Regions from separate parts of the Martinezella lusitana genome, predicted to be linked through region 2. Evidence: predicted binding sites of a transcription regulator. Region 2 holds the regulator's gene; each other region holds the start of a gene.
What was found. The regulator LexA, encoded in region 2, represses DNA repair genes until DNA is damaged. The targets are predictions, from matches to a motif close to TGTTCNNNNTGTGTTCNG.
Positions count from the first base shown of each region.

Region 1: HB780_RS29805 (PA0069 family radical SAM protein) is a predicted target of LexA. The motif match lies at 2,358-2,375, and genes of this name have one in related genera.
Region 3: HB780_RS27640 (YifB family Mg chelatase-like AAA ATPase) is a predicted target of LexA. The motif match lies at 3,115-3,132, and genes of this name have one in related genera.
Region 4: HB780_RS24970 (helicase-related protein) is a predicted target of LexA. The motif match lies at 1,898-1,915, and genes of this name have one in related genera.

Region 1 covers NZ_CP050308.1:3,333,607-3,337,966, forward strand. The annotation lists gene HB780_RS29795 (phosphotransferase enzyme family protein) at 1-360, shown strand, start outside; gene HB780_RS29800 (ribonuclease HII) at 367-1,023, opposite strand; gene HB780_RS29805 (PA0069 family radical SAM protein) at 1,129-2,286, opposite strand; gene HB780_RS29810 (glycosyl transferase) at 2,518-3,036, shown strand; gene HB780_RS29815 (hypothetical protein) at 3,211-3,525, shown strand; gene moaB (molybdenum cofactor biosynthesis protein B) at 3,570-4,124, opposite strand; gene HB780_RS29825 (4-(cytidine 5'-diphospho)-2-C-methyl-D-erythritol kinase) at 4,124-4,360, opposite strand, start outside.
Region 2 covers NZ_CP050308.1:296,557-300,916, reverse strand. The annotation lists gene kdsA (3-deoxy-8-phosphooctulonate synthase) at 1-725, opposite strand, end outside; gene HB780_RS15265 (VOC family protein) at 722-1,609, opposite strand; gene lexA (transcriptional repressor LexA) at 2,015-2,737, shown strand; gene HB780_RS15255 (ComEC/Rec2 family competence protein) at 2,718-4,360, opposite strand, start outside.
Region 3 covers NZ_CP050308.1:2,888,919-2,893,278, forward strand. The annotation lists gene HB780_RS27620 (YraN family protein) at 1-322, shown strand, start outside; gene HB780_RS27625 (exonuclease/endonuclease/phosphatase family protein) at 427-1,422, shown strand; gene HB780_RS27630 (cupin domain-containing protein) at 1,519-2,022, shown strand; gene gshB (glutathione synthase) at 2,095-3,042, shown strand; gene HB780_RS27640 (YifB family Mg chelatase-like AAA ATPase) at 3,227-4,360, shown strand, end outside.
Region 4 covers NZ_CP050308.1:2,322,205-2,326,564, reverse strand. The annotation lists gene phbB (acetoacetyl-CoA reductase) at 1-33, shown strand, start outside; gene HB780_RS24985 (hypothetical protein) at 80-253, opposite strand; gene HB780_RS24980 (YMGG-like glycine zipper-containing protein) at 428-661, opposite strand; gene HB780_RS24975 (DUF3309 domain-containing protein) at 729-884, opposite strand; gene HB780_RS24970 (helicase-related protein) at 2,157-4,360, shown strand, end outside.

The sequences.
Region 1 (4,360 bases), 880 kb from region 2:
ATAGACTTTGAAACGGCTCATCCCGGTCCACGCCGCTGGGATCTGGCCTATGCCCTCTATCGCTGGGCGCCTCTGTCGATCGGCATTGCGGCGGAGGGCCTCGACAGGCTGGACAGGCAGATCGGTCGCGCTCGCATCTTTCTCGACGCTTATGGCTTGGAGGCAGCGCGGCGTCCGGTATTGCCGGACATGATAGCCGAGCGGCTGAATGCCCTGGTCGGTTTCATGGAAAGCGAAGCGGCGCGCGGCGTGGAGAAGTATCGCCAGGACCTTCAGGAAGGCCATGACCGCATCTACCGGAACGATATTGGCTACATCAGCGAGAATCGGGAGAAGATCATCGCTGGCCTTGTCGAATGATAGCCGTCAGGCTTCGTCTCTTCGAAGTGGCCGGAAGCTCATGCGATGCAGCGAGCAGGGGCCGTGCTTCTCGATGCCGGCGCGATGCTGGGCGGTGCCGTAGCCCGCATGGGCTGCAAAGCCATAGGCTGGGAAGACGTCGCCGGCCCGCGCCATCATTCGGTCGCGCGTCACCTTGGCGACGATCGAGGCGGCTGCAATGGAGAAAGAGCGGGCGTCGCCCTTGACCACGGCCTTTCCCGGGCAGGCCAGTCCGGCTGGCACATCCAGCCCGTCGGTCAGGACATAACTTGCCGGTATGGCGAGGCCGCAGATGGCGCGACGCATGGCATCAAGGCTTGCCTTGCGGATATCGGTGACGTCGATGCGGGTCGCGCTCGATGAGGCGATGGAGACCGTCGCCGTGGCAAGGATCTCGATGAATAGCGCCTCGCGTCGGGCAGCCGAGAGCTGCTTGGAATCATTCAATCCCTGGGGAATGCGCTCGGGGTCGAGAATGACGGCGGCGGCAACGACCGGCCCCGCCAGGGGGCCGCGCCCGGCCTCGTCGGCACCGGCGACGGGCCAATGTCCGGCACGGCGGGCGATCAGCTCCAGCTCGAAGCTTGGAACGATCGGCCTTTCGTCGAAAAGCATGGGAGAATCGGGTGGTCTGCGTGGCATGCGGCGAAGCTCGCACACCACCCGATCTCCTGCAAGCCCCCGGTGGATCATGGCGGCGAACCGGGGGGCTCTTCCAGCGGGCAGGGAAACCCGCAAGGAAAGGGGTCAGAGCAACGAGAGCTGCACGCCGCTGCCATCCGGCGGCACGAACAGGTCGTCGCGCAATGCGATATTGCGGCGGGTAAGCTCCAGCCGCCTGGTCGCCATTTCGAAGCGGCGGCTGATCTGCCAGGCATAGGGGCCGGCGCCCTTCATGCGCTTGCTGAAATCGGCGTCGTAATCCTTGCCGCCGCGCATCGAACGGATCAGCGACATGACATGGCGATAGCGATCCGGATAGTGCTGCAGCAGCCAGTCGCGGAACAGCGGGCTGACCTCCAGCGGCAGGCGCAGGATGACATAGCTCGCCTCCATGGCGCCGGCCGCCTTGCCGGCATCGAGGATGCGCTCGATCTCATGGTCGTTGAGGGCGGGGATGATCGGCGCCACCATGATGGCGGTCTGGATACCCGCATCGCTCAGCGCCTTGATCGCTTCCAGCCGCCGCTGCGGCGTCGCCGCGCGCGGCTCCATGGTGCGGGCCAGCTTGCGGTCGAGCGTCGTCACCGAGAGGCCGACCCGTACCAGATTCTTGGCGGCCATTTCCTTCAGGATATCGATATCGCGCATGACCAGCGCCGACTTGGTGACGATCGCCACAGGATGGTTGGCCTTGTTCAGCACTTCGAGAATCTGGCGCATGATCCGCCATTCCTTCTCGATTGGCTGATAGGGATCGGTATTGGTGCCGATGGCGATGACGCGCGGCTTGTAGCCGGGCTTTGCCAGCTCCCGTTCCAGAAGCTTCGCCGCATCCGGCTTGGCAAACAGCTTCGCTTCGAAATCGAGCCCTGCCGACAGGCCCATATAGGCGTGCGTCGGCCGCGCGAAACAATAGATGCAGCCATGCTCGCAGCCACGATAGGGATTGATGGAGCGGTCGAATGGGATGTCGGGGGATTCGTTGCGGGTGATTGCCGTGCGCGGTTTTTCAATCTGTACTTCGGTCTTGAAGGGCGGCAGATCTTCGAGGGTCTGCCAGCCGTCGTCGAATGTCTCGCGCTGCATCGGCTCGAACCGGCCGCTCGGGTTCAGCCCGGCGCCACGGCCACGCCGACGGTCGATCTCGACCCTGAGACCGGTATCGGCGATCAACGCATTGGCAATATCTGCCGTGTTGGCAGGCGCAAACGCGGCCTGCCCTGCAAGGGACTGCTCGTTCATCGGTAACTCCGGGGGGCGGTTTATGACATTGCATGCCGCGTCTAAGCTGATTAAATTCCTATCCGACAAATGAGAACAATGCAAGAACAAAATACAGAGGGTTACCTTCATTCGAGGGACGGGCGGAGGCTGGAACAGCTTTTTCAAAGTTGCATATGATTCTTTTCTTAAACGCTCTGGTTTTCGGCTTAGCCGCTGGCAATAAATTGTGCGGCGCTCTATAAATGGGCAATGTTGACGGTCATCATAGAATGCCAGGATCAGGAACCTGAGCTGGCACAGACATTGGCGGTTTTGGTGGCGGGCGCGATCGAAGGGCTCGTCTGCGACGTCGTCGTGCTCGATCACGGCTCGCGCGACGGCACCTCGCGGGTTGCCGACGCCGCCGGCTGCCGTTTTTATTCGCAGTGGGATATCAAGGACATATTGCGCTCGGCGCGGGGCGAGTGGCTGCTTTTGGTCGAGCCCGGCGCGCGGCCGCAGGCCGGCTGGATCGATGAGATCGCCGAATATGTCTCGCTGAACAAGGTGCCTGCCCGCTTCACCGCTTCGCGCGGCTATCGCCGGCCGCTGTTGCAGCGCATCAGACGCGGCTCGCCACCACTGGAACTCGGGCTGCTTCTCTCCAAGCGGCAGGCCATAGCGTTTGCAAAGACCGGCATGCGGCTTGCCGAGTTCGCCAAGGGACAAAAGGGCCGCCGTTTGTCCAGCGAGCTCATCCCCTCCTGGGTCGCGCGCGGGGCGCGGTAGGGTCGCCAATCCAGATCTCTATTTGTAAATACTGGAATAGCTGTCATAATTTTCTTGTGGCGGCCGCTTTCGCGTGTCGCGTTGGGCGGTCGACCATGAAGATGCCGGTATGCGGCAGAACAGGTCAGCAGAACTCTCCTCTTCTGCCGGATTTCCGGCGAAAGGAGGTGCGTTATGGAACGCACGATGTTCAACCGCCTTATCGGAACGGCCGTCTTGGCAACGGCAATCCTTCTCCCCAACCAGGCCGCCGCACAGGCGACACTCGCCTGCGCCAAGCGCGCCGAGATTGCTGCTTTTCTTGATGGGCACTATTCCGAGAAACCCTCGGCCATCGGTCAGCTCGATTCAAAGACGATCGTCGAAATCTTCGCCGCTGAAAGCGGCAGCTGGACAATGATGATCACCGATGTCACCGGTCGCAGCTGTGTCATTCTCACCGGTCAGAATTGGGATTCTATTCCTGTTCTTCCTGGGCCAAAGGCATAGCAGTTCAGAAGGCCGGGCGACTTTATCTCAGCGAAACGCCAATCTCAGTTGGTGCCGGAGCCACGCTTCAGGTGCTCGTCGAGGCGCGGCATGATCTCCACGAAATTGCAGGGCATGTGCCGATAGTCGAGCTGCGCCTTCAAGATGCCGTCCCAGGCATCCTTGCAGGCGCCGGGCGAGCCCGGCAGCACGAAGATGAAAGTGGCGTTGGCGACGCCGCCGGTTGCCCGCGACTGGATGGTCGCCGTGCCAATCTTGTCGTAGGAAATGCGATGGAACACCTCGGAAAAGCCGTCCATCCGCTTTTCGAACAGCGGCTCCAGCGCCTCGGGCGTCACGTCGCGTCCGGTAAAGCCGGTGCCGCCGGTGGTGATGACGACGTCGATGGTCTTGTCGCGCGTCCAGGCCTCCACCTGGCTGCGAATGCGCTCCTTGTCGTCGGGGACGATGGCGCGGGCGGCCAGCCTGTGGCCGGCCTCCGCGATGCGAGCGACCAGCGTGTCTCCGGATTTGTCGTCGGCAAGCGTGCGCGTATCGGAAACGGTGAGCACGGCGATGCCGACGGGAATGAAGGGTCTTGCTTCGCTTGGGCCAGCCATCATGCATCTCCCTTGATTGTTTCCGTCGCCTGGAAATACCAGTCCGGCCGCAACCTGTGAAGCGATGCCGCTGCCGCAGTTGCCTGCTCAAGATCATCAAACAAGCCGAAGCAGGTGGCACCGGAGCCGGACATGCGCGTCACAAGCGCCCCTTCATCGGTGATCATCTGCGCCAACGTGGCGACTTCGCCGCACAGCGACTGTGCCGGCGGCTCAAGATCGTTGCGCAGCGTCCC
Region 2 (4,360 bases):
TCGACGAAAACGCCGGCAACGCCGACGGCAACGGCGGCACGCGCCAGCGTTTCGACGAATCGGCGGTCACCGCCCGTCGAACCGCCCTGCCCGCCCGGCTGCTGCACGGAATGAGTGGCATCGAAGATCACCGGAGCGCCCATCGCCGCCATGATCGGCAGCGAGCGCATGTCGGAGACCAGCGTGTTATAGCCGAAGGAGGCACCACGCTCGCAGAGCATGATATTCGGGTTGCCGCTCTCGTTCAGCTTGGCAAGCACGTTCTTCATGTCCCAGGGCGCCAGAAACTGACCCTTCTTGACGTTGACGACGCGGCCGGTCTTGGCGGCAGCAACGAGAAGGTCGGTCTGGCGCGACAGGAAGGCCGGGATCTGCAGGATGTCTACCGTCTTGGCGACGATCGCGCACTGTTCTTCGGTGTGGATGTCGGACAGGACTGGAAAGCCATATTCCTTTTTTAGATCGGCAAAGACTTCCATGGCCTTGTCCAGGCCGATGCCGCGCTTGCCGGAGAGCGAGGTGCGGTTCGCCTTGTCATAGGACGACTTGTAGACAAGGCCGATGCCGAGCTTGCCGCAGAGTTCCTTCAGCACACCGGCAACCATGAAGGCATGATCGCGGCTTTCCATCTGGCAGGGGCCGGCAATCAGCGACAGCTTGGCGGTATTGGAAAACAGAACCTTGGATGCGCCCTCGCCGACGATCACTTCGGAATTCGTGCTCATGCTATCTCCTCGAAGGCAAACAACGCGCCCTGTCCGGGGGCGGGCTTTGCCAGAATACGATTGTTCTTACGCGTGTATGTGACGCCGTTAGCAGCCAAATGCGACGATGTCACGGAAAGATCGTGTGTCTTGAAGAGGATTGCGCGCGCGCGAAGGCCGGGATCGCCCGCCGGCACAGGAAAATCGTAAAAGGCTTCCATGCCTTCCGGGGTCAGAACCTCGATCCGGGCATTCGCCGTCTCGATCGTCAGCCCAAAGGAATGCTCCGATATCTTCGGTCCACCTGCAACCTGTTCGAAGAAACCCCGGAATGCCGCCGGCTTCGGCGTCGACAGGGCGACCTGTGCAATGCCAGTCACGCCGTTGGCATGCCGTTCCAGGGCGCTGCGATCGGCCGGTATGGGATTGATCCGCTGCGCGCAGAAAGCGTAGAAATCCGGCGACCGCAGATCGGCCGCGAAAGCGAGACGGAAGCCGGCGATCGTTTCCGAGCCGTCCAGCATGCGCATCGGCCGTTCGAAATCCAGCATGCTCCCGGCCGACATGGCGTTCGCCTGGAAGCGCTTATCATCGACGGCCGCATCCTCAGTGCCGAAAACCACGGCCGAAAAACCTTCCTCACTGACGCGAAAACGGTAGGCCTGATCGCGAGCGACAAAAACATTGCCCTCCTCGATACTCGCTTCATATTGCTCATGCGACGCAACGCCCAGAGGCTCCAGATAGGTCTTGTCGGAAAAGAACACGCAGGCATTCTCGGTGCCGAAAGGATGGCGGGCATCAGCGGCAACGGTAAAGCCGAGCTTGCCAAGCCGCTCCCGCGCCATGGCGATATTGACCGTTGGCAAAACGAGATGATCCAGCGGATGCAGCGATAAGGCCATGGCTTCCTCCTTCATGTATGCCGCAGGTTTGCGCCCTTCCGCGGTTCAATTCAAGATGAAAGCGCGGCGTCTAAAAACCAGGCGGATCGCAAAAAGAAGGCTTATTGTCGAATAGTTTGCGACTGCGCGGAAGCCGCAAGTCCTCCGGGTTTCAGTAGTCATGCAACGATAGCCGGCTCCCATTCCCGCAGAATCGACCATGGCCGACTTCCATATATGTTTCCATTGACTAGCGCCGGAATACTCCACGGTTCCGCCTACGGGGGACCTGTTATGTTCTGCTTTATTTAACACGCCCACAAAACATTCATCGAAAATTAGGGACTTGCGGAACACATATGGAACATATAGTGTTCGTTCTGGATTTGTTTCACGATACCTTCACGATTCTGGGGTTCAAATACGATGTTGACACGCAAGCAGCAGGAACTGCTTCTCTTCATTCACGAACGGATGAAGGAGTCCGGTATTCCACCTTCTTTCGATGAAATGAAAGATGCGCTGGATCTTGCGTCCAAGTCCGGCATTCACCGTTTGATCACGGCTCTGGAAGAGCGCGGCTTCATCCGCCGCCTGCCGAATCGGGCTCGAGCGCTGGAGGTCATCAAGCTACCGGAAGCCTATAGTCCGAGCCTGCAGCCGCGCCGCGTTTTCTCGCCGAGCGTCATCGAGGGCAGCCTGGGCAAGCCCCAGCCGGTACAGCCGCCCGCCCCTGCGAAGCCGGCGAACGACGAGAACAATAGCGCCGTATCCGTGCCGGTCATGGGCCGCATTGCTGCCGGTGTTCCGATCTCGGCGATCCAGAACAACACTCACGATATCAGCGTCCCCGCAGACATGCTTGGCTCTGGCGAGCATTATGCGCTCGAGGTCAAGGGCGACTCGATGATCGATGCCGGCATCTTCGATGGCGACACTGTCATCATCCGCAACAGCACGACCGCCAATCCCGGCGATATCGTCGTCGCCTTGGTCGACGATGAAGAGGCGACATTGAAGCGCTTCCGCCGCAAGGGTGCCTCAATAGCGCTCGAGGCGGCCAATCCCGCCTATGAGACCCGTATTTTCGGGCCGGATCGCGTCAAGGTGCAAGGCAAGCTCGTCGGCCTTATCCGTCGTTATCACTAGCTGGTGACGCGGGCACAATCGGCGCTCCGAATGTGCCCGTTCGCCAATCATAGCCGCGATGCAGATTCCATGGCCGCGCTAGAGTTTCAAATGCGGTCGTGGCGATCGGCTTGTTGGCACTAAGATCCATTTCGATGGACCCGGTTCGCTGTAACGTAGCCCCTGTAAACAGCATTGCACCCGAGCGGCAACGATCGAGTCGCAGACGGATAGGGGTGACGACGATATTGGCGGTGTCACAGGCCGGGGCGAGATAGGCCGCATCCTCGATTGTGACGAGCATCTCGCCATTGCTGAGCACCGCCACGCACCATGCCCGTTTCTGGCAGGCAAAGCCACCCTCCCCCGCTTTATCCAATGCCGCATCCATCGCCTTGCGGACAGCGTTCTGCTCATCGGCAGTCAGGCGGCGGTTCCTGTCCGATTTGCTGATCTTGGGGAGTTGGCTGTCGGGTGGAAGCATTGTCGGCGGCCGGTGATCGGTCATGGCCAGTGCCCTTTGCCACTGCTCGAAGATGAAGTCAGGCGGCTTTTCGCGATTGCTCGTCAAAGCATCGTCCCGCCGCAAGGCTACCAAGGTGCCATCCTCGGAAATCATCAAGTCAGGCTTTCGGACATCCGGAACAAGTGCGGCGACAACAACCGAGCCAATCATCAGCAACACGCCCGTATGCCGTAGCCAAGTCTTCAGCAAAGTCATCAATACGAAGCCGGCAATGAATGTCGGGAACAGCCAGACCGGCATTCGGCCGAACGGAATATTGCCACCCCAGGCAGCAACAGTCTTGGCGATGATGATAACGAGGTCCAGCCCCTCGCCGGTGATCTGCCAGAACCATCCATCGAGACCGAACGGCATCAGCAGCATCGCGGCCATTCCGAACGGCATGACGATAAAGGAAACGATCGGCATGGCAGCCAGGTTGGCAGCGAGACCATAGGTCGACAACCGGTGGAAATGCTCGATCGAAAAGATCGCCGTCGACGCGCCACCGAGAAAGGAGGTCGACAATATGCCGCCGAAGAAACGCGAGACGAAAAGCAGCGGGCGCATGACCCGAAACCGGGAAAAAATGCTTTCCCGATGCCGCCGCCGCGTCCAGAGCGAATAGCCGGATACCAATGCCAGTGTTGCGGCATAGGACATCTGGAAACTCGGTCCCAACGCCTGCGACGGCGACAGGACGAGGATAACGATCGCCGACAGGGCAACGTTGCGCAGGCTGAGAGATGGCCGATCGAAAAGAACGGCGACCAGCATGATCGCCATCATGATGAAAGCGCGCTCCGCCGAAACACCGAAACCGGAAATCAGGTAGTAGGCGGTCACCGTTATCAGCGCGCCAATGGCAGCGATCTTCTTCGTTGGCCAGGCCTGTGCGACTCCAAACAACAGGCTGAGGGCATAACGCAAGCCGACATAAAAGATACCGGCCGAGAGCGCCATGTTCAGGCCGGAAATGGCGATGATATGCGTAAGGCCCGCCGTCCGCAGCGCTTCGGTCGTATCGTCAGAAATCGCGCGTCTCTCATCGGTGACAAGCGCTGCCGCAAAGGCCCCGGTATCGCCGGGCAGTGTCTTCCTGATCCTGTCGCCGATGCTGTTGCGCAAACCCGCGAGCC
Region 3 (4,360 bases), 1.3 Mb from region 2:
TGGCCATATCTCCGAATATCTCGCCGCTGCATTCTTACGGCTCAAAGGCTACCGCATCCTCGCCATCCGCCACCGTACCAAGCTTGGCGAGATCGACATCATCGCCCGCAAGGGCGATCTCGCCGTCTTCGTCGAGGTCAAGGCCCGGCGTGGCGAGCAGGAGGCGATCGACGCCGTCTCCTTTTCCGCGCAAAAGCGCATCCGCGCCGCAAGCGACCTCTGGCTTGCCCGCCAGTCGGATTTCGCTCTGTTATCGCAACGCTACGATATCGTCGCCATCCTGCCCGGCTGCTGGCCCCGGCATTTTAAAGATGCTTTCTAACTCGGCCATCATGGAGCCGTCATAAAACGCGCCTATTGCCGGACGATCCGCGCCCGTGCTGCTCCAAGGCATAGGCGCTCTATCCCATCTCGACAGGTCTCGTCATGATCCGCAGCACCGTTTCCGCCTTCACCGTTCCCTCGCAGGAGGAGCGTGAAAACTTCATTGCGCTGGAAAAGACCCCCGCCATCCACGCCGCGACACTGGCGTCGCTTGCCTGCATGAACACGGTGCGCGTCGGCGGCGCGGCTGGCCAGGGACGGCCGCTTGCTTTCCCCTTCACCGTGGCTGCCTGGAATCTGGAGCGCTGCCTTTTCCCGATCGAATCCGCCGCCAAGCTGGAGGCGACCAATGCGCCACTGGTGCTGCTCTCGGAGATGGATGAAGGCATGGCACGCACTGGGCAGGGCGACCCCACGGCTACCATCGCCGGCGAACTGGGCATGAATTACGCCTATGGCGTCGAATTCCTCGAACTCAGTCTCGGCTCCGAGATCGAGCGTTCCTTCTGCAAGGACGATGTCAACGAGAACGGCTTTCATGGCAACGCGCTGATGGCCTCGACCGCGCTGAAAGACGTCTTCCTGTTCCGCCTGCCGGGCGAGGCCGTCTGGTTCAAGGACAGCAACGAGCAACCGCGCGTCGGCGAGCGCTGCGCCATTGGCGCTGTCGTCGAGACCGAAGCCGGTCCTTTCGTTGCCGTTTCCGTGCATCTCGAAAGTGTCGCCACTGTCGCCTATCGTGAGCGCCAGATGGCGGCGCTGATCACCGCCGTCGAGGCCTACGCCCCCGGCCTGCCGATCCTGATCGGCGGCGATCTCAATACCGGCAATCATACCGGCGGCGATTTCAGGACGGATACTCTTTTCGCCATGGCAGAGCAGCGCAGTTTCGAATGCCATGGCGGCCCTCTCGATCAGACGACCACGCGCCCGAGCCTCATCACCCGCTTTCCGGAGCGCACCATGAAGCTCGACTGGTTCTTGAGCCGTGGCCTGAAGATCGGCGATAGCCATCTCGTCTCTTCGCTCAACTCGGACGGCAAGCCGCTCTCCGATCACGATATGATCGTCTGCACCATCGAAGGTTTTGCGGCCTAAGTCTCGCAACCGTTAAAATGCGCCGGTTTTCCTGAACCACGCCGTTACCTCTTTCATGCCATGAAGACTGAGACGCGCATGGAATTGGGGGATTGCATGGTTTTGAAATTGATGTTGGCGAGCATGGCGGCCTTTGCCACCCGCGCTGCCCCGCTTGTCGCGGCATTGCCGCAGTCGAAAAACTTCGTCGCCGGTGCCGCCGGCGAGATGGACATGAAGCCTTCGCCGATCGAGCCGTCCTGGGTCGTGGCCGGCGCGCCTGTCGCCCGCCTTGCCGAGCACTCTCGCGGGCAGGACGACGCCGCGCTGACGGCATTGTGGGATTGCACGGCGGGTGAGTTTCACTGGCATTTTGGCTGGGACGAAACGGTGATGATCCTCGAAGGCGAGGTGCACATCACCACCGAGGACGGCGTCGAACGCCTGCTTTGCGCCGGTGACGTCGCCTATTTTGCCGGGGGCACATGGGCGACATGGCGCATCGACCGCTATGTGCGCAAGGTCGCCTTCTGCCGCAAGCCTTTCCCGAAGCCGCTGACCATGGCCTATCGACTGCGCAACTTGGTGCGGCAGGGCGGCGCGCAAGGTATCGCCGCCTGATGCCTTCAATAGCCGTTGCGTTTGAACGCCGGCCGACCTAAATCTGTCGGCGAATTCGAGCGAGGGCAAATCATGGCGAAGATCAAGAATGTTGCGGTCCAGATGGACCATGTGCAGGGCATCAACATCGCGGGCGACTCGACTTTCGCCATGAGCATGGAGGCCCAGAACCGCGGCTACAAGCTCTTTCACTACACGCCCGAGCGCCTCAGCATGCGCGACGGCACGGTCTATGCCTCCGTCGAGCCGATGATCCTGCGCGACGTCAAGGGTGACCATTTCGAACTCGGCGAAGCCGAGCGCGTCGATCTCTCGACCATGGATGTCGTGCTGCTGCGCCAGGATCCGCCGTTCGACATGGCATACATCACCTCGACGCATCTGCTCGAGCGTATCCATCCGAAGACGCTCGTCGTCAACGATCCGGCCTGGGTGCGCAACTCGCCGGAAAAGATTTTCGTCACCGAATTCGCCGACCTGATGCCGAAAACGCTGATCACCCGCGATGCCGGCGAGATCCGCCGTTTCCGCGAGGAGATGGGCGACATCATCCTGAAGCCGCTTTACGGCAATGGCGGCGCTGGGGTCTTCCATTCGACCCGCGACGACCGCAACCTGTCTTCGCTGCTGGAAATGTTCGGCCAGCTCTTCCGCGAGCCCTTCATCGCCCAGCAATATCTCCCGGATGTCCGCAAGGGCGACAAGCGCATCATCCTCATTGACGGCGAGCCGGTCGGCGCCATCAATCGCGTTCCGGCCGAACATGACAGCCGTTCCAACATGCATGTCGGCGGCCGCGCCGAGGCAACGGAGCTGACGGCACGCGAACAGGAAATTTGCGCCCGCATCGGCCCATCGCTCAAGGCTCGTGGCTTCCTCCTCGTCGGCATCGATGTCATCGGCGACTATATGACCGAGATCAACGTGACATCGCCGACCGGCATCCGCGAGGTCAAGCGCTTCGGCGGCGCCGATATCGCCAACCTGTTGTGGGACGCGATCGAGGCCAAGCGCGCCTGATTTCAGGTTTCTCGTCACGCTTTGTTCTTATATTACAACTTGCTGTCGTAACATTTCGCGCGACAGTATGTTTGTTCGCTTATTGTTCTTGTTTTATTTCTTTTTCCGTGCAAGATGATGGCTTGCAACCCGCTAAGGGGATTGGGTTGCTAGCGTAAAAAGCTTGCGGCACAGAGGATAGAGCATGGTGGCGCGCGTCAGCACAGTGGCGTTTCAGGGCATTGAGGGCGTTCCCGTCGAAGTGCAGGTGATGATCGCGCCCGGCAAGGTGCAGATGCACATCGTCGGCCTGCCGGACAAGGCCGTGGCAGAAAGTCGCGAGCGTGTGCAGGCCGCACTCCACGCTTCCGGTCTGGCACTGCCGCCTAAGAAGGTGACGGTCAATCTCGCGCCCGCAGATCTGCCGAAAGAGGGCAGTCACTTCGATCTTCCGATCGCGCTCGGGCTGATGGCGGCGCTGGGCGCCATTCCCGCGGATGCGCTGTCCGCCTATGCCGTCCTCGGCGAACTCAATCTCGACGGCACGATCGCACCCGTCGCCGGTGCGCTACCGGCTGCGATCGCCGCCAATGCCATGGGCAAGGGCCTGATCTGCCCGGCCGAAAGTGGTCCCGAAGCCGCCTGGGCCGGCGCCGAGATCGATATCCTTGCCCCGCGCAGCCTGATCGCACTTGCCAATCATTTTCGCGGCACCCAGGTCTTGTCGCGCCCCGAGCCCGCCATCCGCGCCGCGCCCGCCAATTTCCCCGATCTTGCCGATATCAAAGGGCAGGAGAGCGCCAAGCGGGCGCTGGAGGTGGCAGCGGCCGGTGGGCATAATCTGCTTTTTGTCGGGCCGCCCGGCTCCGGCAAGTCGATGCTGGCCTCGCGCCTGCCGTCGATATTGCCGCCATTGTCGACGGCGGAGCTGCTCGAAGTATCGATGATCCATTCGGTCGCCGGTCAGCTTTCCGGCGGCAAGCTCTCCGATCGCCGGCCCTATCGCACGCCGCATCATTCCGCCACTATGGCCGCATTGGTCGGCGGCGGCCACCGCGCCAGGCCTGGCGAAGCCTCGCTTGCCCATCACGGCGTTCTCTTCCTCGACGAGCTTCCGGAGTTTTCGCCGCAGGCGCTGGATGCGCTACGCCAGCCATTGGAAACGGGCGAATGCATCATCGCCCGCGCCAATCATCGCGTTTCCTATCCCGCCAACATCCAGCTTATCGCGGCGATGAACCCCTGCCGCTGTGGCATGGCCGGCGAGCCGGGCCACACCTGCGCCCGAGGCCCGCGTTGCGTCTCCGATTATCAGGGCCGGATTTCCGGGCCGCTGCTC
Region 4 (4,360 bases), 1.9 Mb from region 2:
ATCAGCGCCAATGGCGGCCAGTTCGTCGTCTGAGCTTATGGGGATAATGTGTTGGCTGATTGTCGGTGGTGTCCGGCAATCAGGGCCGGCTTGAACTCTCGGAGCGCTGTTGCCTGGGTTTGAATTCCAGGACGACGGGCTTGAAGACCATCCGGCGCATTTCCCGGTCCCGTACCCGGGAGGCGTGGATCAGCACGATGAAGCTGGTGCCGATGAGAGCGAGCGCTGCAATGCCTGCGATAATTGCAACCATGGTGTCCGTCCCTTTTCAAAAACGTTGACCCATCCCTGCGCGATCGGCGCGGGTGCTTGTATTCGCCTGAAAATTCCGGTTTGAAGTTTTCGGCATGACGATTTGGCTTTCACGGCCGGTCGTCAACAACGTGCTGACGGCCGGCCGTGAAATCTGTCTTAGCCTGTCACTGCCTTAGCGGCAGCGAGCCTCGTAGCGGCTGCCGTAGCGGTCGCGGTAGACGCAATAGCCGCGGCGCTCATGAGAGCGGCCGATGAGGTTGCCGACAACACCGCCGGCCACGGCGCCGACTGCAGCACCTCCCCAGCTATTGGTGGCAACACCGCCGATGACTGCGCCGGTTCCGGCACCGATGGCCGTGCCTCTCTCCGTGGCACTGCATGAGGCGAGTGCGCCCACAATGGCGATCGCGACGATGATTTTTTCATGGTATTTGCTCCCTGTTATGACGAGGTTTTCAACATTATCAGCCCGATCAAATCCGGCCCATCAGCAGTAGAATGAGAACAATGACGAGAACGAGGCCGAGACCGCCGGATGGACCATATCCCCAGCTTCGGCTGTAACCCCAGCTCGGGAAAGCGCCGACCAGCATGAGAATCACGATTACAAGTAAAATGGTACCAAGCATGGCTTATTTCCTCCGCGTCCAGCGCTTGAAGTTTCCGCTGGAGTGAGGACTTCGCTCAAGCGGTTGCTTCAATCGGTGTGCCCTTTTACCTCGTTTACGCAAAACGGGCGGCACACCGTGTTCGATACCCGAAGAAACTCGCGCCGCACGAAATTGTTCCGGCTCAGAAATAACCGTCGGTATGAGGACGCATCTGCATGCCGAGGTAAAAGGTTAATGCCGCCGCGCGTTGCGCGCGGAAAAATGCCGGTCAGCGAGCTTCTCTTATGGTTAAAAATTTATTTAAATACAACATGTTGCGGTGAACGAAACGGGAAAATGGAGCTGTCCGTGATTCGTCAGCGATTCGTTCTGCGTTTGAGCTTTGGTTAACGGCGGCGGGCGAAACTTTTATCTTTTTGGCATGCGGATTTGAGATTGATCGCCACAAGGTAGTGCCCATCGATCGAATTCGTTAAAATCGGGAGTTTTCCGGCTCATCCACTCCGTCTTCCCGTTCTTCATCTGGATCAGCTTCCTCATCCGAGTGCTAGATGTAGCCGTGAACAAATGGGATACATGGTGGAATCAGCGATTCGTCGCCGATTCGTTCCGGCTTTGATCGAAGTGTTAATGGATTCAATCATTGCGGGAATTTATTGTTTTCTTTTATTCGGTTTCTCTTAAAGGTTAATTGCAATCCCTGATTCGGGTCGATTCTGCGCTTCAACCATCCAGAGTCCTATGCATTTTGATCGCAAATACGCTAGATATTGTGGAGAACAAAGATGGAATCCCCGAAAGTCGGTGATTCGTCGCCGATTCGTTCCGGCTTTGACCCGAATCTTAACAGGGGGCTTTCCTGAGCCGGATTCCCAACGGAAGTCTTCAGATTTACAAATATTTAACCATGTTTTCCGCAGGCGTCCCGATCTCGATCAGGTAGCGATCCGACTCCCTTTCTGTTGGAAAAGCAAGTCAAAAGGCGATTCAGTATGTGGTGGGACTCTATGAATTAAAATCTATATATTGTAGTGAACAAAAAAGGAACTCTCCGGAGTCAGCGATTCGTCGCTGATTCGTTCTCAAGCTGTTCCGGACTCGACGGGACTCGCCTGGGATGTAGTGATAATGTAGCTTTTGGTTGAGATCGCTATTTATGAAATCGAATGTTGCGGCGGTTGTTTTTTGATTCAGGTCTTGCCTTTGTCACATATGGTCGTCATCTGTTCTTCTCTTTCCTGGGGAGCTTGCTGATCGCAAGACAGTGGTTTCTCGCCCATGCATGGACCTATGACTCAGACCTCGCAGCCAATGATCCTGAGCGGACGCGGCGTAACCGCGGTGCTCGGACCGACCAATACCGGCAAAACCCATTACGCTATCGAGCGCATGGTGGCGCACGGCAACGGCGTGATCGGCCTGCCGCTGCGGCTGCTGGCGCGCGAGGTCTATACGCGTGTTGTCGAGAAGGTCGGAGCGCAGAATGTTGCGCTGGTCACCGGCGAAGAGAAGATTTCACCGCCCAATGCGCGCTATTCGGTCTGTACCGTCGAGGCCATGCCGCGCGAGACGCGTGCTTCTTTCGTCGCCATCGACGAGGTTCAGCTCGCCGGCGATCTGGAGCGCGGCCATATCTTCACCGACCGTATCCTGAATTTGCGGGGCCGCGACGAGACGCTGTTGCTCGGCGCCGGCACGATGCGGCCGATCCTTGAACAATTGCTGCCGGGGATCACTGTCGTCGAACGGCCGCGCCTGTCACATCTTTTCTATGCCGGCCAGAAGAAGATCACCCGCCTGCCGCAGCGCACCGCGATCGTCGCTTTTTCGGCCGACGAGGTCTATGCCATTGCTGAGCTTATCCGCCGCCAGCGCGGCGGGGCGGCCGTCGTGCTCGGCGCGCTCAGCCCGCGCACCCGCAATGCGCAGGTGGCGCTCTATCAGGCCGGCGACGTCGAATATCTGGTCGCGACCGATGCGATCGGCATGGGCCTCAATCTCGATGTCGATCACGTTGCCTTCGCCCAGGACCGCAAGTTCGACGGCTATCAGTTCCGCAATCTCAATCCGGGTGAACTCGGCCAGGTAGCCGGCCGCGCCGGCCGCCATCTGAGGGACGGCACCTTCGGCGTGACGGGGCAGGTCGATCCCTTCGACGATGAGCTGGTGCGACGCATCGAGGGTCACGAGTTCGACACGGTCAAGGTGCTGCAATGGCGTACCAAGCATTTCGACTTCTCGTCGATCGCTTCGTTGCGCGCGAGCCTTGAGGAGGCGCCGCGCGTGCAGGGCTTGACGCGGGCATTGCCGGCGGTCGACCAGCAAGCGCTCGAACATATGGCGCGTGATCTGGAGATTTCCGTTCTCGCCAGCAGCCCCGAGCGGGTCGAAAAATTATGGGAAGCCTGTGCGCTTCCCGACTATCGGCGTATTACGCCCGCCCAGCATGCCGATCTTATCGCTACCCTCTTTTCGGACCTCGTGCGCTATGGCACGGTAAAGGAGGATTTTCTTGCCGAGCAGGTGCATCGTGCCGATCGGACGGATGGCGATATCGACACGCTTTCGGCGCGAATCGCGCAGATAAGAACTTGGACCTATGTGTCGAACCGGCCCGGATGGCTTGCCGATCCGACACACTGGCAAGAAAAGACGCGGGAAATCGAAGATCGATTGTCCGACGCGTTACATGAAAGGTTGACGAACCGCTTTGTTGATCGCAGGACATCTGTGCTCATGAAGCGCCTGAGAGAGAATGCGATGCTGGAAGCTGAAATCAGTGTGAATGGGGATGTCTTCGTTGAGGGACATCATGTGGGACAGTTGACCGGATTCCGGTTTACGCCTGTCTCGGGAACCGAGGGGCCGGACGCCAAGGCTGTCCAGACGGCCTCGCTAAAGGCGCTCGCGCTGGAGTTCGAGGCGCGCGCGGCTCGGATGCATGCGGCCGGCAATAGCGATCTGGCGATCAGCGCGGACGGTCTCGTCCGCTGGCTCGGCGATCCCGTGGCGCGCCTGACGGGTAGCGATCACATCATGCGGCCGCGCGTCATCCTGCTCGCCGACGAGCAGTTGACGAGCAATGCGCGTGATCACGTCGCTGCGCGCATCGAGCGCTTCGTGAACCACCATATCAGTACGGTCCTGAAGCCGCTCGACGACCTGTCGCGCGCCGAGGACCTGCAGGGGCTTGCCAAGGGGTTGGCCTTCCAATTGGTCGAAAATCTTGGCGTGCTGTTCCGCCGCGACGTTACCGAAGAGGTAAAGTCGCTGGATCAGGATGGACGCGCCTCGATGCGCCGCTACGGCATTCGCTTTGGCGCCTACCACATCTTCGTGCCTGCCCTGTTGAAGCCGTCGCCTGCCGAACTCATCACCCTGCTCTGGGCGCTGAAGAATGATGGTCTCGACAAGCCGGGCTATGGCGACCTGATCCCGGTCCTGGCCGCTGGCCGGACCTCCGTCGTTACCGATCCGACCTATGAGCGCACGTT